Regions from separate parts of the Enterobacter sp. UNJFSC 003 genome, predicted to be linked through region 3. Evidence: predicted binding sites of a transcription regulator. Region 3 holds the regulator's gene; each other region holds the start of a gene.
What was found. Region 3 encodes Fur, which represses iron uptake genes when iron is present. Its sites were predicted from a motif close to ATAATAATGAGAACNACTATCAA; they were not measured.
Positions count from the first base shown of each region.

Region 1 (5,298 bases), on a different contig from region 3:
CTCTGTTCCTCAGCCCTGGGCGCGTTCAGCAAGCCACAGGCGCAACTGTTTCTTATCGACTTTGCCGACGGGCGTTAACGGGAGCGCCTCCACGCTCTCCACGCGGTCCGGCAGCTTGAATTCGGCAACGCCCTGCTCGCGCAGGAAGCGACGCACCTCGACCGCGCGCAGGGGCTGTTTTACAACCAGATACGCGCAGCTCTTCTCGCCCAGCAGGCTGTCTTCCATGCTGACCAGCGCGGCGTGGATCACCGACTCATGGCGCAGCAGCAGGTTTTCGATCTCCTCGGCTGCGATCTTCTCGCCGCCGCGGTTAATCTGATCTTTCTCGCGTCCCTGCACGGTGATATAGCCCTGCTCGTCAATGGCGATCAGATCGCCGGAGCAGTAAAAGCCGTCAGCATCAAAGGCGCTGGCGTTATGTTCCGGGCTGTTAAAATAGCCGCGGAAGGTGTACGGCCCGCGCGTCATCAGGCGCCCGACTTCACCGCGCGGCAGCGGACGACCGTTTTCATCCGCCACCCACACTTCATCATCCGGACACATCGGGCGACCTTGGGTATTGATGATGCGCTCCGGCGTATCGTCGAGCGCGGTGTAGTTCACCAGCCCTTCCGCCATGCCAAACACCTGCTGCAGCTGGCAGCCAATGTCGGCCGGAATGCGCGCGGCAAGCGTGGCGGACAGGCGCGCGCCGCCCACCTGCAGCAGCGTCAGGGAGCGAAGCTGCTTATTACCCGCACCTTCAGATATTGCCTGCAGCCACAGGCTGACGGCTGGAGGCACCAGCGAGGTCACGTTAATCTGGTGTTTTTCAATCAGCGGGAAGCAAATCGTGGCGCTTGGGTCGCTGGCTAGCACCACGCAGCCGCCCGCAGTAAAAATGCCCAGCGATCCCGGCGAACTCATGGCGTAGTTATGCGCCGCGGGCAGCGCGTTCAGGTAACGGGTGTTCGCGGTAATGCCGCAAATTTCGTTGCTGCGGCGAATGCTGTAGTCGTAATCGTTGTGCGTACGCGGGATCAGCTTCGGCGTGCCGGTGCTGCCGCCGGAGAGCTGGAAAAATGCCACTTCGTCAGCGGGAGTGGGATTCGGAATAAAATTATCCGCCGGGCGGTCAATCGCCGTTTCCAGAGCATGTCCGCCCGTATCGCCCCGCAGCAGCACAGCGCGCACCGAGCGGTGTTCATCGACAAACGTATTCAGGAACGCATCGCCCGCAAACAGCGGATGCTCGCGATCGGCGATCAGCAGCACGGGGGTGATCTGTGCGGCATACGCGTTCAGCTCGCTGCGCTGATGGCTGAAGAGCGCATTGACCGGCGCCACGCCAACCTGCAGCAGCGCAAAGAAGGTGATGTAAAACTCTGCTACGTTGCCAAGCTGAACCAGCGCCGTTTCACCGCGATGCATACCCAGCGCCTGCAGTGTGGAAGCCAGGTTGTTCACCGCCTGATTGAACTGGCGGTACGTCACGCGGCGGTCGCCGTCAATAATGGCCGTCGCATCGTTATCCGCACGATCCGTCAGGATGTGGGTCAGGGGCAGATCTTGCCAGTAGCCTTTTTCACGGTAGCGCCGGGCAAAATCCTCAGGCCAGCGGGTAAAGGGAATGGTCATGAGTCTTCCTTAGTGCAAACCAAAAACGTTGAGCATGGTAGAGAGTTTCACGCCGGTCTCACGCCACTCACCTACCGGGGAGGAGGCAGGCACGATGCCCGCGCCGGCAAACAGGCGAACGGACTTCTCATGCAGGCGCGCGCAGCGGATCGTCACTACCCACTCGCCGTTACCTTCGCTGTCACACCAGCCGACGATGCCGCCGAACAGCTCGCGGTCGAACGGCTCCAGCTCGGCAATCAGCTGTTTTGCCGCCTGATGCGGGAAACCGCTCAGCGCAGGCGTCGGATGCAGCAGACAGGCCAGAGTTAACGCGTTCTCGTTCGCACGCGCCTCACCTTCCACCGGCGTCGCCAGATGCCACAGCGTTGGGGTGGTGATCAGCTGCGGGGAAGACGGCATGCTGAGATGATGGCTACGCGGCGCCAGAATGGCCTTCATCGCCTGGGTAACCAGGTCGTGTTCGTGGCGGTCTTTTTCCGACGCCAGCAGCTTATTGCCCGCCTCGCGATCCAGCACATCGTCCGGCTGACGACGCGCGGAGCCTGCCAGCGGCAGCGAGCTGAAGTGCGCGCCCTCTTTGCGCAGCAGCAGTTCCGGGCTTGCGCCAAGCAGTACGCCGCCGTCTTCCAGCGGCACGTGGAAGTTAAAGCTTGCCGGGTTCTGTGCAATCAGACGCTCCAGCATGGCCCCGCTATCAACGGTTTTATCGGTAGCGATATCAATCAGGCGCGACAGTACGACCTTGTTCACCTGCGGCGTGGCGGTAAGCTTCGCCGCGCGGGCGACGATCTCTTCAAAGACGGGCTGCTGCGGTATCTCGGTGCGTTTTTCAACGTTCAGCGCCTGCAGGCCGGAGACATAACGAGCCGACTTCTGGCGCGCGGGGCGGGAAAAGGTCTGCCAGCGTTGCGGAATAAACAGGGACGACGGCTTGCGGGTATCGAATGGGATTGCGCCCACCATCACCGGGTGAGCAATTCCGCTGGCTTTCGCGTTCTGAAAGGCCAGGGCTAATTTTTGCTGGAAATGACCCGACGGATCGTCGCCGCCAACGGCGGATTCAGAGAAGCGGGCAAAGCAGCCTGACGTGGTAAAACTGCGGTAAGGCGACATAAAGAAAAAGCTGTCTGATTGCAGCGTGGTAGCGGTGTGCTGAACTTCCTCAGCCAGGGACGTATCCATTTCATCCTCCTCAAAATGATAAAAGAAGCAATAATGATTATCATTTATATTTTCGTCGGCTAACCTAATCCTACAACGCGCCGGTGTCAACCGCAGAGCAAACAACTTATGTGACTAACGCTTGCATCTCGCCCCACAATCATGAAAATGAGAAGCATTAACTTTAACAAAAACAGGATGCTGCTTTGTGAAACTCCCTGCTACTTGCCGTAATGCTCTTCTTTTAACAGGACTTTTTGTTTTAGGACTTACCTCAGCCATCGCCGCCGACTGGCCGCGTGAGGTGACCGACAGCCGTGGCGTGCAGACTCTGGAGAGCAAACCCGCGCGTATTGTCTCCACCAGCGTGACCTTGACCGGCTCCCTGCTGGCGATTGACGCGCCGGTCGTCGCCAGCGGTGCCACCACGCCAAACAACCGCGTGGCCGACGCGCAGGGGTTTTTACGTCAGTGGGGAGAGATTGCAAAACAGCGCAAGCTGGCACGCCTGTACATAGGTGAACCGAGCGCCGAAGCGGTTGCCGCTCAGATGCCCGATCTCATTTTGATTAGCGCCACCGGCGGCGATTCTGCCCTGGCGCTGTACGATCAGCTCTCAGCCATCGCGCCGACGCTTATCATCAATTACGACGACAAAAGCTGGCAGGCGCTGCTGACGCAGCTGGGGACAATTACCGGGCAGGAAAAACAGGCCGCTGAACGTATCGCGGAATTTGATCAACGGCTCGCGCAGGTGAAACAGCAAATGACGCTGCCGCCGCAGCCGGTAAATGCCATCGTCTACACCGCCGCTGCGCATTCAGCCAACCTGTGGACCAAGGAATCTGCCCAGGGCAAGCTGCTGCATCAGCTGGGCTTTACGCTGGCAGAGCTGCCGCCCGGGTTACATACCTCGAAAAGCCAGGGAAAACGCCACGACATTATTCAGTTAGGCGGTGAAAACCTGGCGACAGGCCTGAACGGAGAAGGTTTATTCCTGTTTGCCGGAGACCAGAAGGATGTCGACGCGATTTACGCCAACCCGCTGCTGGCGCATTTGCCGTCGGTGCAGAACAAACGCGTCTGGGCGCTGGGAACAGAGACCTTCCGCCTGGATTATTACAGCGCGATGCGGGTGTTAGACAGATTGAATACGTTGTTTAAGTAGGCATTTCTCGCCCTCTCCCGCAAGGGAGAGGGCGTCACGCCGCACCGTCGTTCAACGTAATCTCTTGCCTGAAGCGTCGCAACTCCGCCAGCACCAACACTAAAATCCCGCCAACCGCGGCCAACGCAAACCCGCTGCTGCTCGCCGAGACCACCGGGGTCACGATCGCTCCCAGTCCGCCGAGGATCGCCGCCCCTATCGCATCGCCCGTCACGTTTTGCGCGGTCCATAAGCCATTAATGCGTCCCAGCATGCCTTCCGGCGTTTGAGTCTGAATCAGGGTGTACTGCAGCAAAGAACTGATGGCACTCAGCCAGCCGAATATCACCAGACAAATGACGCCCAGCGCCCATACCGGCATCAGGCTAAAAGACCCAATGGCAATAAACGAGGCCAGCGTCGCCAGCAGCATAATCAGACCCGGACGCGCGCTCTGCGCCAGGTTGCCGCTGGTCAGCGCGCCACAGGCCGCGCCAAGCGGAATGGCGGCATAAAGCACGCCAATCTCCGAGGCGCTCATCTGCCATTCGCCCGCCAGCGCGGGATAGAGCACGCGCACCGCGCTCGCCATGGTCAGCAGACCGCCGAGCAGCGCAATGCCGCCAATCAGCGAGTTGCTGAACAAAAAGCGGATCGCCGCCATAAGGGACTTCAAAGGGTGTTCACGCGGCTGCGGCGGGGGCGGCAGCTGCGGCAGGCGCAGCAGCGTCAGGGTAGTGATAAAGGTCCCCGCCGCCGCGAGGCCGTAGTTCCACGCCACGTTGCCGGTCGCCAGCAGCAGGCCGCCGACCATCGGCGAAATCACCGATCCCAGACGCACGGTAAGCATGGTAATGGCTCCCGCCTGCATCAAATTTTCTCGGCCGACCAGCGCAGGCGTGGCCGCCAGCAGCGCGGTGACGCCGAGCGAGGCAAAGAAACCATCCCACAATCCCAGCGCGTAAATGGCAATCAGCGACGGTTCTGGCAGCATCGCGTTCAGGCACAAACCAATAAACCCGACGCCGCACGTCCCGCGTGCCAGCAGGATCAGCTTTTTACGCTCGTACCGATCCGCCAGCACGCCCCCCACCATCAGGCCAATAAACATCGCGCCACCGGTTAAGGTGACGGAAAGCCCCACTAGCCAGCTGGAGTGGGTCATGGTCTGGATTTGCACCGGCACGGCAACGCCGAGCAGGCCGAGGGATAAAATGGAGATAAAACGGGCGATAAAGACGGCGCGAAACGCCGGGTGCGTGTTGAGCAGGCTGAGGTTGAGCAGCCAGGATTTTTGATTCATGACAAAGCCTTGAGGTGTCGATCTACCATTTCCATGGCGGCACATGCTAACATAGCCAAATAAG
Region 1 is NZ_JBAKHK010000003.1:60,900-66,197, forward strand. It holds gene entE ((2,3-dihydroxybenzoyl)adenylate synthase EntE) at 10-1,620, opposite strand; gene entC (isochorismate synthase EntC) at 1,630-2,805, opposite strand; gene fepB (Fe2+-enterobactin ABC transporter substrate-binding protein) at 2,993-3,952, shown strand; gene entS (enterobactin transporter EntS) at 3,987-5,234, opposite strand.
Region 1: a site for Fur is predicted at 2,947-2,969, ahead of fepB (Fe2+-enterobactin ABC transporter substrate-binding protein). Genes of this name have one in related genera too.

Region 2 (5,298 bases), on a different contig from region 3:
CGTGACCAGAGAACAGCAGCCACAGCCCGAAGCCAATCATGCCGATAATCGCCAGCACTTTAATGAGCGCAAACCAGAACTCGGTTTCGCCATACAGGCGCACGTTAACCAGGTTGACGGCGTTAATGATGATGAAGAAGGCCGCCGCCCAGATCCAGGTAGGAACATCCGGAAGCCAGTACTGCATATAAATACCTGCAGCGGTCAGCTCAGCCATGCCCACCAGCACGAACATCACCCAGTAGTTCCAGCCGGAAAGGAAACCTGCGAATGGGCCCCAGTATTTATAGGCAAAATGTGCGAAGGAGCCAGAAACCGGCTCTTCAACGACCATTTCGCCAAGCTGGCGCATGATCAGGAAAGCAATAATCCCGGCGATGCCGTATCCCAGCAGTACCGCCGGGCCAGCCATCTGAATCGCGGGGCCGATACCGAGAAACAGTCCGGTACCGATAGCCCCACCGAGGGCAATTAACTGAATATGTCGGTTTTGCAAACCACGTTGCAGCGTCGGAGTCTGTTCCGACGAGGCTTCAGCATTCACAGTGTCTGAAGCGGATGACGCGTCTTTCACGTCCTACCCCTGTCTCTTTTTTAGAAGGGGCACGTTTTAACACTTCATGCTGGAGGTAGCAAGGGATTGGGGCATCCATGCCCCGGATAACGAGGGTGGAACTCAGAACTCGTAGCCAACCGACACTTTAAAGGTGCGCGGTTCGCCCTGAGTGATGTAGGTGCCAGAATCGTCAACGCTTGCCCAGTAGTTTTCATTGGTCACGTTGTCGATACCCGCACGTACCGTCATTTGGTTTTCATTATGATTAACCGCAAAGCGATAGCGCATGCCCAGATCCAGCGTGGTGTAGCTGTCCAGCTTTTTGGTATTGGCCAGGTCAGCATACTGCGTGCCGGAGTGGTTCACGCGCGCGGTGGCGGTCAGGCCATCGATCGGCTTGATATCATACTCCGCGCCCAGCACGGCGTAAAAGTTCGGGATGCCGATTGCATCGTTACCCTGATTTACGCCGTTGTTGGTTTTGGTCAATTCCGCCTGCAGCCAGGTGGCGCTGGCATTCAGACGCATGCCCAGCATCGGCTCACCAAACGCGTTCAGCTCCACGCCGCGGTTACGCTGTTCGGCATCTAATCCGTAATGACCGCTGCTGTTCAGAATAGCCGACGGCATTTTGATTTCGAACAGCGCCAGCGAGCCCCCTACACGACCAAAGTCCGCCTTCACGCCCACTTCGTTCTGTTTCGAATGCACGATGCCGGTGCTCTGGCCGTAGTTGGTCGCGGACCTGGGTGCGGTTTCACCCGGCTGGAGCGCTTCGGTGTGGTTCGCGTAGAGGGAAATCGTCTCCCACGGCTTGTAGACCACGCCGTAGGTTGGCATCCAGCGGCTGCCGTCAAAACTGTCTGCCGCATTTTCTACGCCGGTAACTTTGTTATAGCCACGGATCACCACTTTTTGATGACGCGCCCCAACGGTGAACAGCAGCGTGTCATCCAGCATGCCCAAGGTGTCGCTCAGCAGCCAGCCCTGCGTACGGGTGCGCCCGCTGGTCAGCGGATCGCTGTACTTTCCACCTGAACCATTGAAGTTAGAGCTGTCCGGCATGGCAACGTCGGTGTTGTGATAGATATTGGTGGTCGGGTTGTCTGCCGCCGCCGACATTTTCCAGGCAATCTTTTCGTTTTTGGTCATCGCGGAGTAACCCACGTTCACCTTGTGCGACACGACGCCGGTATCAAAGCTACCGCGAATGCCCGCCATCCCGCTGACGGAATCGCTAATGCGGTTGGTATCAAGGCGGCTGACCGTCGCCTTACCGCTTTTGTCTACCAGCTTAGGCGAACTGTAGATCCCTTCTTCATGCGCGTGCTGAGCGCCCAGGCCGGTATAGGCGGTCCAGCTATCGGTGATGTCATATTCGCTGCGCCACATCCCGAACTCATTTTCGATATTGCTGTAGGCCCATTTCTGCGAGAAGTTGCGATCGTTTTTCGGCGGCTCAGGGACAAAATCCACGCCGGAAATGTTGATGCTTGTCGGGCTACCGTGGAAGGTTTTCTTCTGATAGCCCAGATCCAGCGAGGTACGGACGTTGTTGCCGCTGTAGTCGAGGCCGGTGGAAAGCAGCGTGGTGCGGCGGCGATCGTCAGGCACGCCAGTTTCCCCTTCGCGATGGACCAGGTTTACGCGTGCGCCAAACTGGTCGTTGTCGCCAAAACGGCGGCCCGCATCCAGCGTGGTGCCAATCTGCGAATCGGAGGTGTAGTCCACACCAATTTTCGCCTGCGGAATGGCGCCCGCGTGTTTTGGCTCAAGGTTGATCATCCCGCCCACGCCAGAGCTTGCCGCACCGTTCATCAGGGAGTTTGCCCCTTTGAAGATCTCAATGCGATCGACCATCTGCGCATCCACGACCTGCCGCGGCAGCACGCCGGACAAGCCGCCAAAGGTCATGTCGTCGCCGTCAAACTTCAGGCCACGAATACGGAAGGTTTCCGCGCTGTTACCGTAACCCTGAACGAACTGCACGCCCGCATCATTCGCGACCACATCAGCAATGGTTTTCGCCTGCTGATCTTCCACCAGCTTTGAGGTGTAGCTGATGATGTTAAACGGCACGTCCATGGCATTTTGCTGGCCGAGCATCCCCATGCGTCCGCCGTTGGCGACCTGTCCGTCGAGGAAGGCCGGCACCAGCTGGTCGCCACCCGGCTTGAAAGCGTTGGCAGGCGCGGCCTGGACCACAAGGGTATCTTCTTTTTTCGCGTCGGCCGCAAAGGCGTGTGTCGCTGAGCCGATGGCGAGCGCCAGCAGCGTTTTGTGCATCAGGGTGTTATTCATAATTAACTCATTAAAAGTGCGCGCTAACATGGCCCGTCGTCGGGCCTTAGAGTGATTTTATATGCAATACAAATGAGAACTATACGCATTATACATTTATTGGCAAGGGTAGCCGCGCATTTCAGGCTGAGCAATATGGACTAAACGGATCGGAAGGATGGGAAGACGCCGTGGCGGGAAAGCGTGATGCACAACCACCCCGGATTAGGGGTGGTTGAAATGACATTATTTTTTCTTGTAAATATCGGCGGTGCCGTGGATCTTATTGTTGGTGTTACCTGAAGTGAGCACCAGCACATCAGCGCCTTCTTTGTCAGCTTTCTCAATCAGCTCTTTTTTCGCATCAGAAACAGAAACTTCATTTGCCGTGTTCACCGTACCGATTTTTTCATACTGTGATTCAACTTTCTCGAATTCAGTTTTTGTCAGCAGTTCAGCAGCAAAGGCATTGGTGGTAAACAGAAAAGCGGTTCCCAACAAAATAGCAGTCGTCTTTTTCATAACCTTTTTTCCTTGAGATTAATCAGCAACTACGAAAATCCTCACTCATGTTGAGGAGGTATATTGAGCATGGTCGAGAATCTCAGGAAATGCCATCAACTCAGGAAAATTGTTTTATAACAATCCATTGACTGAAAATACTAACGAACATTAAGAATAGTTGAAACACCGCCCCGTCTATAAAACGCGGGCGTTACCGGCGATATCAATTCGTACTGCCGCGCCCGGGTTCCATCCTGACTGGCTGACGGTTTTGAGGACGATGGGCTCCTTTTGACCGGCGACCGCTAGCGTGAGCGTGGACAAATGTCCGGTGAAATCCACATCGATAATCGACACGGGGCTCTCATGGGGCGCGCATGGCGTCACGCGCAGCTGTTCGGGGCGCATCATTACTCTCCCCTGCCCTGTCGCCAAACGATTATCCGTGCGCACTTCCCCGAGCGCGCATACCGCGTAGCCCGTCTCAAGCCGAGCGGGCAAGATCACGGCATCGCCAAGAAACAGCGCAGTCTCTTCATCAACCGGCTGCGTGTAAACCTCGAAGGGTGTTCCAACCTGCGTAAAACGCCCGGCGCGCATGACGGCCACCTGAGTGGCAAAGGACAGCGCTTCGTGTTGATCGTGGGTGACAAGAATCGAGGCCACGCCCGCGTCGGCCAGAAGATCGGCGGTCGCCTTGCGCGTCATGGCGCGCAGGCCGGTATCCAGCGCAGAGAAGGGTTCGTCGAGCAGCATCAAAGAAGGGCTTTGCGCCAGCGCGCGGGCAAGCGCCACGCGCTGCTGCTGCCCACCGGAAATCTCGTGCGGCCAGTGCGTAGCGAGCTGTTTGTCCAGAGAGACCCTCTCCATTAGCGCGGCAACGCGCTGCTGCTTCTCGCGGCGGGTTCCGTCTAGCCCCCAGGCGATGTTGTCCGCCACGTTGAGGTGCGGGAACAATGCCCCTTCCTGTGGGACGAAGCCGATGCCGCGCTGATGCGCGGGGACAAAACTGTTTTCATCGAACAAGGTTCGCCCCTGCATGTTGATACGCCCGCTATCCGGCGTTTCAAAACCCGCAAGAATACGCAGCAGCGTGGTTTTGCCCGACCCTGACGGTCCGACAATGGCCGTCCGGCTTCTCGGCGCAACGCTCAGGTTTAAATTATCGAGCACTCGCGCATCGGAAAACGATTTTGAAATGGACGTCAACTCAAGCATGTCATTGCCCTGCAATTTTTTTAGACTGAATGTAAAGAATGGCGGTCAGCGGGAGTGAAATCAGGATCATCAGCATGGCGTAAGGCGCTGCCGCAACATAGTCGATCTCGCTGGTCAGCGCCCAGAAGCCGGTAGAGAGCGTGCGCGTTCCCAACGGGGAGAGCAGCAGCGTCGCGGTCAGTTCGTTGCTGACGCCAAGGAAAACCAGCGCAGCGCCCGCCGCCGCACCGGGTGCAGCCAGCCTCATCGTCACGCTCCAGAGTGCCTTCGCGGGTATGCTGCCAAGACTACGCGCCACGTTTTCCAGCTCCACCGGTGCCTGCGCAATCCCCGCCCGCAGGTTAATCAGCGCGCGAGGCATAAACATCAGCAGATAGGCGAGGAACAGCGTGATTTCTGTCTGGTAAATAGGACGAGCGTAATGAATGGTGACCGTCACCAGCGCAAGGGCGGTAACAATTCCCGGGAGTGAGCTGGTGATATAGATACACCCTTCCAGCATGCGGTAAACACGGTGTGGATAGCGGATCCCAAGCCATGCAATGGGGATCACGCAGGCGGTGGTGAGCAACGCCCCGCCCGCGCCGAGCATCAGCGTCTGGCGCAGCGACTGCCAGAGCTCAGGACTCGTCCAGTTCTGTACGCCGCCAAGCCATACCCAGCGACACAGTACAATCAGCGGTACGCCCAGCGCCAGTACGATCAGCGTGAGGAAAGATAGCTGCCCCAGCGCTGCCGCA
Region 2 is NZ_JBAKHK010000003.1:160,577-165,874, forward strand. It holds gene pheP (phenylalanine transporter) at 1-574, opposite strand, end outside; gene V5P19_RS10915 (TonB-dependent siderophore receptor) at 677-2,857, opposite strand; gene yahO (DUF1471 family periplasmic protein YahO) at 3,083-3,358, opposite strand; gene V5P19_RS10925 (ABC transporter ATP-binding protein) at 3,536-4,558, opposite strand; gene V5P19_RS10930 (iron ABC transporter permease) at 4,560-5,298, opposite strand, start outside.
Region 2: a site for Fur is predicted at 2,924-2,946, ahead of V5P19_RS10915 (TonB-dependent siderophore receptor). Genes of this name have one in related genera too.

Region 3 (5,298 bases):
GCCGCGGATATGTTTGGCCTGGATATTGCCGCCTTTACGGCAATTGAAATGGCGGAAAACGGCGACAGTGCTCACCCGAACGAAATTGCTTTCTCCTCAAGTAACAAAGCGTATAAAGAAGACTGGTCCGGTGATAAAAGCGGTATCAGCTTGTATAAGGCCGCGGCAAAATTCAAATATGGTCCGGTATGGGCGCGTGGAGGCTATATCCAGCCAACCGGTCAGACGCTGTTAGCACCGCACTGGAGCTTTATGCCAGGTACTTATCAGGGTGCGGAAGCCGGTGCCAACTTTGACTATGGCGATGCCGGTGCGTTGAGCTTCTCCTATATGTGGACCAACGAATACAAAGCGCCGTGGCACATTGAGATGGACAAGTTCTATCAGAACGATAAAAAAAACAAAGTAGATTATCTCCACTCGCTGGGCGCGAAGTACGATTTCAAAAACGATCTGGTGCTAGAGGCCGCATTTGGTCAGGCTGAAGGGTATATCGATCAGTATTTTGCGAAAGCGAGCTACAAGTTCGATATCGTTGGGGGGCCGTTAAGCACCAGTTACCAGTTCTACGGCACGCGGGATAAAGCCAGCAATGGCACCGTTAACGATATTTATGATGGTACTGCTTGGCTGCAGGCGCTGACCTTCGGTTACAAAGTGGGTCAGGTTGATTTACGTCTGGAAGGGACATGGGTGAAGGCGGAAGGGCAGCAGGGCTACTTCCTGCAGCGTATGACCCCAACATATGCCTCTTCAAACGGTCGTCTCGATATCTGGTGGGACAACCGTTCTGATTTCAACGCCGACGGCGAAAAAGCGGTCTTCTTCGGCGCGATGTACGACCTGAAAAACTGGAATCTGCCTGGCTGGGCGGTGGGTGCATCTTATGCTTATGCCTGGGACGCGAAGCCTGCCGATATGGCCACACCGGATGCCTACTACGATCCTAACTATCGTCTGAAAGAATCAGCATACAGCCTGGACGCAATCTACACCCTGCAGGATGGCCGCGCGAAGGGGACCATGTTCAAACTGCACTTCACTCAGTACGACAACCATTCCGATATCCCGAGCTACGCGGGCGGTTACGGCAACATCTTTCAGGATGAACGTGACGTGAAATTCATGGTTATCGCCCCATTCACTATCTTCTGATGAACGCTCCGGCGGGCGTGTCCCGCCGGGATGGAGACCAACATGATCAAAAAAATCGTCATCGTATCGTTGCTGGCATCGGGGCTGGTGGCCTGCACTCAACCTCAGGCGCCGAAAGAAGATACGCGGCTGAAAGAGGCGTACAGTGCTTGCATGAATACAGCGGAAGGTTCGCCAGAGAAAATCGAGGCCTGCCAGAGCGTGCTCAATGTGCTGAAGAAAGAGAAGGCGCATGAGCAGTTTGCTACGCAGGAAAATGTTCGCGTGATGGATTATCAGGCCTGTATCCAGGCGCGTAAAACGGGTAACGATCAGGAAGTGACAAAGCGTTGCGATAAGATCTGGCAGGAAATTCGCAGCAGTAACAATTAATTCGCGATTTCTATGCCCGGCAAGCATTCGCTGCCGGGCTTTTTTTTGGCAAAAAAAAGCCAACCTTACGGCTGGCTCAGAGTATGAAAGCGAGCTTATTTTGCGTCATGCGCATGGTCATCTTCGCGGCAATCGCCTTCTGTACAGTGACCATAAAGGTACAGGCTGTGGTTGGTCAGGCGGATACCATGACGAGCAGCGATTTCACGCTGGCGTGATTCAATAGAATCATCGCTAAATTCAATGACCTTGCCGCAGTCGAGGCAGATCAGATGATCGTGGTGGTGCTGTTGGGTCAGTTCGAAAACAGATTTACCGCCTTCAAAATTATGACGGGTAACAATGCCTGCGTCATCAAACTGGTTCAGCACACGATAAACGGTTGCCAGCCCAATTTCTTCACCCATATCGATAAGACGCTTATAAAGGTCTTCCGCACTGACATGGTGATTGTCTGGACCCTGAAGCACTTCAAGGATTTTTAACCGAGGAAGCGTAACTTTCAGGCCAGCCTTCTTTAATGCGGTATTGTTGTCAGTCATGCGGAATCTGTCCTGTTGCTAAACGATTCACTTCTAAAGAAGAAGTGACAGAAAATGCACTTGGGATAATGCGTCTCATTATAGAACTGCCATGCCTAAATGAAAACTGCAAGTCTCAAGCAAAGTATGCTTATAAAAACGTGGTCTCACCGACAAACTTATTCGATGGCTCCCACTTTCTACCTGGGGGATATTGTACAGGTCTGAACGGAAAAGTTAAAAGTTTGTAGCAATTAATTTAATCGGTTTCACCTGGACAACGGGCGCAACCGGAGTTGCGCCGCAGGGTTATCAGGCGTTAAGGATATCGTCCAGGTTCAACTCTTCACGAACCTGCTTAACCCATTTTTCAACACGCTCCGCGGTCAGTTCTGGCTGGCGGTCTTCGTCAATCGCTAGGCCGACAAAGTGATCGTCATCTGCCAGACCTTTAGAGGCTTCAAAGTGGTAGCCTGCCGTTGGCCAGTGGCCGACAATCGCCGCGCCGCGCGGCTCAATGATGTCGCGGATGGTACCCAGCGCGTCACAGAAGTATTCTGCGTAGTCTTCCTGATCGCCACAGCCAAACAGCGCAACCAGCTTTCCGTTAAAGTCTACTTCTTCCAGCGTTGGGAAAAAATCGTCCCAGTCACACTGCGCTTCACCGTAGTACCAGGTCGGAATGCCCAGCAGCAGGATGTCATAACCTTCGAGGTCTTCTTTGCTGCTCTTGGCGATGTCGTGCACATCGGCAACGTCTTTACCGAGCTGTTTTTGAATGTTTTTTGCGATGTTTTCGGTATTGCCGGTATCACTGCCGAAGAAAATGCCGATGATTGCCATGAGTAAAATAACCTCTTGAAACTTAATAGTATGGTGGCACAATTTGTCCACGGATAAGGGCAATAATAGCAGAACAGGCAACCCTGCGGAAACAGCTATCACGCAGGACTGCACTCTGTGCTACATGAAATGGGAAATAAAGGGAATTTTCAGACTTATGCCTTGCCGCGCAACAGTTCAAGTTGGGCGATCAGCATCTCTTCAATCAGCTCGCTGCGGCTGATATTACGCGCGTCAGCCAGTTCATTCAGCGCATCGACGGCGTCAGCATTCAGCTTCAGTTCGACACGCTTAAGCCCACGAGTTTTATCGCGTTTAAGCTGGTTGCGTTTATTAATACGCAGCTGTTCATCGCGCGAAAGCGGATTCGTTTTCGGTCGTCCCGGTCGACGCTCATTCGCGAACAGATCTAGTGTCGTACGGTCCGTTTGTTCTTTGGCCATGATTCTGAGACTTCGGGGGAAACAAGCCGCCCTGCTATTGCCCGGGCGATAAGCGCGCCATCATACATCACCGAAATCGGCACGCCAACGACTGGAAGCCCGCAGCCTTCCAGTCGCTTTCTTTTTAATCAATTTGCCGTATCAGAAAGATAGCGACGGATAGCGCGCAGGACAGCATCTGGTTTTTCCGCGTGAACCCAGTGCCCGGCACCGGCAACCACATGGGCGCGCGCCTGCGGGAACTGCGCAAGCAATGTGTCCCGGTAGGCATCGGTGACGTAAGGTGAATTACCGCCACGAATAAAGAGGGTCGGATGCACCCACGCCGGCACGGTGTCCCAGCCAACGATATTGTTGTATTGATCCCAAAGCACCGGCACGTTAAAACGCCATTGGCCGTCGACGAACGACTTCAGCAGAAACTGCACCACGCCTTCTTCATCAAGATGTTCGCGCATCACTGCAGCAGCCTGCTGGCGGGTGGACACTCCCGCCTCTGTCACCGCATTGATGGCGGCAAAAATTTCATCGTGACGACGCACGTCGTAATCCACGGGCGCCACGTCGATGACGACCAGACCATCGATCCGATCTGGCGCCAGGGCCGTGAGGGCCATAACCGCTTTGCCACCCATTGAATGCCCGATAAGCGTCACTTTCTGGAGATCGTTGGCATCCAGCGTATCCCGCAGATCCTGCGCCAGTGCCGCGTAGGTCATCTCCTCTGAACGCACGGAAAGACCGTGATTTCGCATATCGACCTGCACAATGTCGTGATCGGCAACCAGATCCCGCGCCAGCACGCCCAGGTTATCAAGGCTGCCAAAAAGCCCGTGAACCAGTACGATGGGAGAATTATTGTTCGGCGATTGCGCAGATTGCGCTCGGGTATTCAATTTCATGGCAAAGTTCTTTTTTTACGTATGTCAGGTTAGGGTATCATGTTGACCATTCTGCCGCCCGGCTGCAAGGATCCAGTTTATTCTGACTTTTGCCGCCAACCTGGCTTGACGCTATCCGCTGTTGGGATTTGACCTTATAATCCCAACGACTTGTATTCAGATAAGATATCGCACTGGATTAAGATGAAAACAATCGAAGTTGATGACGAACTCTATCAGTTTATTGCCAGCCAAACGCGGCATATCGGGGAGAGCGCGTCCGACATTTTACGGCGTATGCTTAAAATTTCCGCCGCCTCACAGCCTGTCACTCCTGTCGCTAAAGATGTCGTGTCTCAGCCGAGCGTTGTCGCACCCGTAAAACCTGCTGTGGCGCAGGTCAAAGATAAAGTACGTGCAATGCGCGAACTGCTGCTGTCTGACGAATATGCAGAGCAGAAAAAAGCGGTCAACCGCTTTATGCTGGTGCTGTCTACACTCTATTCACTGGATAACAACGCGTTTGCTGAAGCGACCGAGTCGCTGCACGGTCGTACCCGCGTCTATTTTGCGGGTGATGAGCAGACGCTGATACAAAATGGCAATCAAACCAAACCCAAACATGTCCCGGGTACACCGTACTGGGTGATCACCAATACCAATACGGGCCGCAAGCGCAGCATGGTTGAACACATCATGCAGTCTATGCAGTTCCCGGCGGAATTGATTGAAAAGGTTTGCGGTACAATTTAACCCTTGCATTAGAAGGACCAGGCAATGGCAAATCACAGCCGTGCAGGCCAACCTGCACAACAAAGCGATTTGATTAACGTCGCTCAACTGACCGCGCAGTATTACGTGCTGAAACCGGTCGTGGGCAACGCAGAACACGCAGTGAAGTTTGGTACATCTGGCCACCGCGGCGGCGCGGCGCGCCATAGCTTTAACGAACCGCATATTCTGGCCATTGCCCAGGCCATCGCCGAAGAGCGCGCCAAAAATGGCGTGACGGGTCCGTGCTATGTAGGGAAAGATACCCACGCGCTCTCTGAACCGGCGTTTATTTCCGTGCTGGAAGTGCTG
Region 3 is NZ_JBAKHK010000017.1:46,248-51,545, reverse strand. It holds gene chiP (chitoporin) at 1-1,155, shown strand, start outside; gene chiQ (ChiQ/YbfN family lipoprotein) at 1,201-1,527, shown strand; gene fur (ferric iron uptake transcriptional regulator) at 1,623-2,069, opposite strand; gene fldA (flavodoxin FldA) at 2,361-2,891, opposite strand; gene ybfE (LexA regulated protein) at 3,047-3,334, opposite strand; gene ybfF (esterase) at 3,463-4,236, opposite strand; gene seqA (replication initiation negative regulator SeqA) at 4,420-4,968, shown strand; gene pgm (phosphoglucomutase (alpha-D-glucose-1,6-bisphosphate-dependent)) at 4,993-5,298, shown strand, end outside.

Region 4 (5,298 bases), on a different contig from region 3:
AGTTGCAAGGCGAGCTGGAAATTGTGATGCGCGTTTATTTTGAAAAACCGCGTACGACGGTTGGCTGGAAAGGGTTAATTAACGATCCGCACATGGATAACAGCTTCCAGATCAACGACGGCCTGCGCATTGCGCGCAAACTGCTGCTGGAGATCAACGACAGCGGTCTGCCCGCTGCCGGTGAGTTCCTCGACATGATCACCCCACAGTACCTGGCGGACCTGATGAGCTGGGGCGCAATCGGCGCACGTACCACTGAATCTCAGGTTCACCGCGAGCTGGCCTCTGGCCTTTCATGCCCGGTTGGATTTAAAAACGGTACAGATGGCACCATCAAGGTGGCCATTGATGCTATCAATGCCGCGGGCGCACCACATTGCTTCTTGTCCGTGACCAAATGGGGTCACTCTGCCATCGTGAACACCAGCGGTAACGGCGACTGCCATATCATTCTGCGCGGCGGTAAAGAGCCAAACTACAGTGCAAAACACGTTGCAGAAGTGAAAACCGGCCTGGAAAAAGCGGGTCTGTCACCGCAGGTAATGATTGACTTCAGCCACGCCAACTCCAGCAAGCAATTCAAAAAGCAGATGGAAGTGGGTGACGATGTCTGTCAGCAGATTGCCAACGGCGAAAACGCGATAATCGGTGTGATGATCGAAAGTCATCTGGTTGAAGGTAATCAGAATCTGGAAGGCAGCGAGCCGCTGGTTTACGGTAAAAGCGTTACCGATGCCTGCATTGGCTGGGAAGACACTGACACGATCTTGCGTCAGCTGGCGAATGCGGTAAAAGCGCGTCGCGGTTAAGACCGAATCAGGTAATAAAAAAAAGCGTGGATTGTTCCACGCTTTTTTATGGCTGGCGAAAATTATTTCGCTTTACCCTGGTTCGCTACTGCCGCCGCTTTCGCCGCGATTTCATCAGCGTTACCCAGGTAGTAGTGTTTGATAGGTTTGAAGTTTTCGTCAAACTCATAAACCAGCGGAACGCCCGTAGGGATGTTCAGCTCAAGGATCTCGTCTTCACCCATGTTGTCCAGGTATTTCACCAGCGCACGCAGGGAGTTACCGTGAGCCGCGACGATCACGCGCTCACCGCTTTTCAGGCGTGGCAGAATGGTTTCGTTCCAGTAAGGCACAACGCGATCGATGGTCAGCGCCAGGCTTTCAGTCTGCGGCAGTTCTGCCTCGGTCAGTTTCGCGTAACGCGGATCGTGGCCAGGATAACGTTCGTCATCTTTAGTCAGTTCTGGTGGGGTGACCGCGAAGCCGCGACGCCATTGCTTAACCTGCTCATCACCGTATTTTTCTGCGGTTTCCGCTTTGTTCAGACCCTGCAGCGCACCGTAGTGACGCTCGTTCAGTTTCCAGGATTTCTCAACCGGTAACCAGGCCTGATCCAGCTCGTCCAGAACGTTCCACAGAGTGTGGATGGCACGTTTCAGCACAGAGGTGTAAGCAAAATCAAAGCTGAAGCCTTCATCCTTCAGCAGTTTACCTGCTGCTTTAGCTTCGCTTACGCCTTTCTCGGACAGATCAACGTCGTACCAACCGGTGAAGCGGTTTTCGTTGTTCCACTGACTTTCGCCGTGGCGCACCAGAACCAGCTTAGTAATAGCCATCTCTTACTCCTCAAGCATTTTTAGAATGATAACAATTCTCATTATATTGCTGTGGCCGTGCCATCAGCAACGCTTAACCCTAACCATAGCGAAAATAGTCCCGGAGTGTAAGATGCATGTGAATGCGTGGTTATGATTTTGTCTGCGATCGGCGGTATTTTCAGCAAGGCGAGGAGAAAAAACCCTCCGAAAGGAGGGCTGGATGTTAACGAGGAATAAAATGATATTCCGTCACGCTAATGTACTCTTCACCTGGGCGCAGCACGCAGTCCGGCTGTGGCCATTCAGAATGGTTAGGGCTGTCAGGCAGGAATTCGCTTTCCAACGCCAGACCTTGCCAGTCGCTGTACGCGTCATGTTCGCGAGCCGCCGTGCCGCCAAGATAATTGCCTGAATAGAACTGCAGGGCAGGGGCGGTGGTGTAGACCGTCATCTGCAGCTTTTCATCCGCAGACCAAACCTTCGCGGCAGGTTGCGTGACATCCCCTTTGGCTTGCAGAAGGAACGCATGGTCATAGCCTTTCACCTTGCGCTGATCGTCATCGCTCAGGAAATCCCGGGCGATGGTTTTTGCCTCGCGAAAATCGAAGCTGTTGCCGCTTACGGATTTCAGCCCCTGATAAGGAATGCCCATTTCATCCACCGGCAGATACGCATCTGCGAGGATCTGAAGCTTGTGATTACGCACGTCGCACAGATTACCGTCCAGGTTGAAATACGCGTGGTTGGTCAGGTTGACCGGACACGGCTTATCGACCGTTGCACGGTATTCAATGGCAATGCGGTTATCGTCGGTCAGCGTAAAGCGAGCGGTGGCGGTAAGATTACCTGGGAACCCCTGATCGCCATCGCGCGAATCCAGCGAGAAAAGCACTTCCACGTCATTTTGCTGAACTATCTTCCAGCGACGTTTATCAAACCCTTCCGGGCCACCGTGCAGCTGGTTTTCACCCTGGCTCGAAAGCAGGGAATAGCGGACGCCGTCGAGTTCAAAACGGCTTTTCGCGATGCGGTTTGCATAACGCCCTACAGACGCGCCCAGGTAGGCGGCCTGAGTAACATATTGCTCAGGCGACGCGCAACCGAGCAGGGTTTCACGGACGCTGCCGTCAGGCATAGGGATACGTGCGGAAAGCAGCGTTGCGCCCCAGTCCATTAGCGTAACCACCATCCCGGCGCTGTTACGCAGGGTCAACAGGCGATACGGCAAACCATCCGGTGCAAGGGTTGGCGTTTCGTTTAGCACTGTCCGGCTCCTTGTGACGCTTTACAAACATAGAAGGTTTCTTTGATGCCGGTTTTGGCTTCGTACTGTTTCGCGACCGCATCCTGTACGGCCGGGACGAGCTCTTCAGGAACCAGCGCGACGATACAGCCGCCAAAGCCTCCACCCGTCATACGAACACCGCCTTTATCACCGATGGTCGCTTTGACGATGTCGACCAGCGCGTCAATGTGCGGAACGGTGATTTCAAAGTCGTCGCGCATGGACGCATGAGATTCCGCCATCAGCTCGCCCATCCGTTGCAGGTCACCTTCTGCCAGAGCCGCAGCCGCTTCTACGGTACGCGCGTTCTCTGTCAGCACATGACGAACGCGTTTCGCCACTACCGGATCCAGCTCGTGGGCGACGTTGTTAAATTCATCGAGCGTGACGTCGCGAAGCGCCGGTTGCTGGAAGAAACGAGCGCCGGTTTCGCACTGCTCGCGGCGCGTGTTGTACTCGCTGCCCACGAGCGTACGCTTGAAGTTACTGTTGATGATAATCACCGCCGCGCCTTTTGGCAGAGGAACAGCTTTGGTGCCCAGCGTACGGCAGTCAATCAGCAGGGCATGCTCTTTTTTACCGAGCGCGGAGATCAGCTGGTCCATGATGCCGCAGTTGCAGCCCACGAACTGGTTTTCCGCTTCCTGACCGTTAAGCGCGATTTGCGCGCCGTCCAGCGGCAAATGATACAGCTGCTGGAAAACGGTACCCACCGCCACTTCAAGGGACGCCGACGAGCTTAAGCCTGCCCCCTGCGGTACGTTGCCGCTAATCACCAAATCGGCACCGCCGACGTTCTTATTACGCTTCTGCAGATGCTTTACCACGCCGCGGACATAGTTGGCCCACTGCTGGCTGTCGTGAGTGACAATCGGCGCATCAAGGGAAAATTCGTCAGTTTCGTTGCCGTAATCGGCGGCAATCACGCGGACTTTACGATCATCGCGCTTTGCGCAGCTGATGACGGTTTGATAGTCAATGGCGCAGGGCAGCACGAAGCCGTCGTTATAGTCAGTATGTTCACCGATCAGATTAACGCGGCCTGGCGCCTGAATAACGTGGGTGGCAGGGTAGCCGAATTTTTCAGCAAACAGGGATTGTGTTTTATCTTTCAGACGCATTTATTAGACTCCTGATTCGCGATAATGGACGTCGCTAACGGCACGCAGGCGTTCTGCCGCCTGTTCTGCCGTCAGGTCACGCTGGGTTTCGGCCAGCATTTCATAGCCCACCATAAATTTACGTACCGTCGCGGAACGCAGCAGCGGCGGATAGAAATGGGCATGCAGCTGCCAGTGTTGATTTTCTTCCCCGTTAAACGGTGCACCGTGCCAGCCCATCGAATAGGGGAAGGAGCACTGGAACAGGTTGTCGTAACGGCTGGTCAGCTTTTTCAGCGCCAGAGCAAGGTCGTCTCGCAGCGCATCGCTAAGGTCGGTAATGCGCAGCACGTGCGCCTTCGGCAGCAGCAGCGTTTCGAACGGCCAGGCTGCCCAGTACGGCACAACTGCCAGCCAGTGTTCTGTTTCAACTACGGTACGGCTGCCATCGGCCAGCTCGCGGCGGGTGTAATCTACCAGCATCGGTGATCCGTTCTGCGCGAAATAGTCTTGTTGCAGGCGGTCTTCACGCTCGGCTTCGTTTGGCAGGAAGCTGTTCGCCCAGATCTGCCCGTGCGGATGCGGATTAGAGCAGCCCATCGCTGCGCCTTTATTTTCAAACACCTGTACCCACGGGTAGGTCTGGCCCAGCTCCGCGGTTTGTGCCTGCCAGGTGCTGACCACCTCTTTCAGCGCCTCAACGCTCAGCTCCGGTAGCGTTTTGCTGTGGTCGGGCGAGAAGCAGATAACACGGCTGGTGCCGCGCGCGCTTTCGCAGCGCATCAGCGGATCATGGCTGTCCGGCGCGTCCGGCGCGTCCGGCGTATCGGTCATCAGGGCGGCAAAATCGTTTGTGAAAACGTAGGTGCCCGCGTAGTCCGGATTGGTATCGCCGGTGACGCGGGTGTTGCCCGGGCACAGGAAACAGTCCGGATCGTGCTGTGGAAGCGTCTGCTTGGCAGGCGTCTCCTGCGCGCCCTGCCAGGGGCGCTTGGCGCGATGCGGAGAGACCAAAATCCACTGCCCGCTTAACGGGTTAAAACGACGATGTGGGTGATCGACAGGGTTAAATGGAGTCATGACAGATCCTTAGTCCGGATAACCTTGCGGATGGCGTGACTGCCAGTGCCAGGTATCCTGTGCCATTTCATCAAGCGTGCGGGTGACACGCCAGTTAAGCTCTTTATCGGCTTTGGTTGCGTCGGCCCAGTAAGCAGGAAGATCGCCGTCACGGCGTGGTGCAAAGTGATAGTTCACCGGCTTACCGCAGGCTTTGCTGAAGGCATTCACCACGTCCAGCACGCTGC
Region 4 is NZ_JBAKHK010000002.1:831,034-836,331, reverse strand. It holds gene aroG (3-deoxy-7-phosphoheptulonate synthase AroG) at 1-809, shown strand, start outside; gene gpmA (2,3-diphosphoglycerate-dependent phosphoglycerate mutase) at 872-1,624, opposite strand; gene galM (galactose-1-epimerase) at 1,830-2,870, opposite strand; gene galK (galactokinase) at 2,864-4,012, opposite strand; gene galT (galactose-1-phosphate uridylyltransferase) at 4,016-5,071, opposite strand; gene galE (UDP-glucose 4-epimerase GalE) at 5,081-5,298, opposite strand, start outside.
Region 4: a site for Fur is predicted at 1,650-1,672, ahead of gpmA (2,3-diphosphoglycerate-dependent phosphoglycerate mutase). Genes of this name have one in related genera too.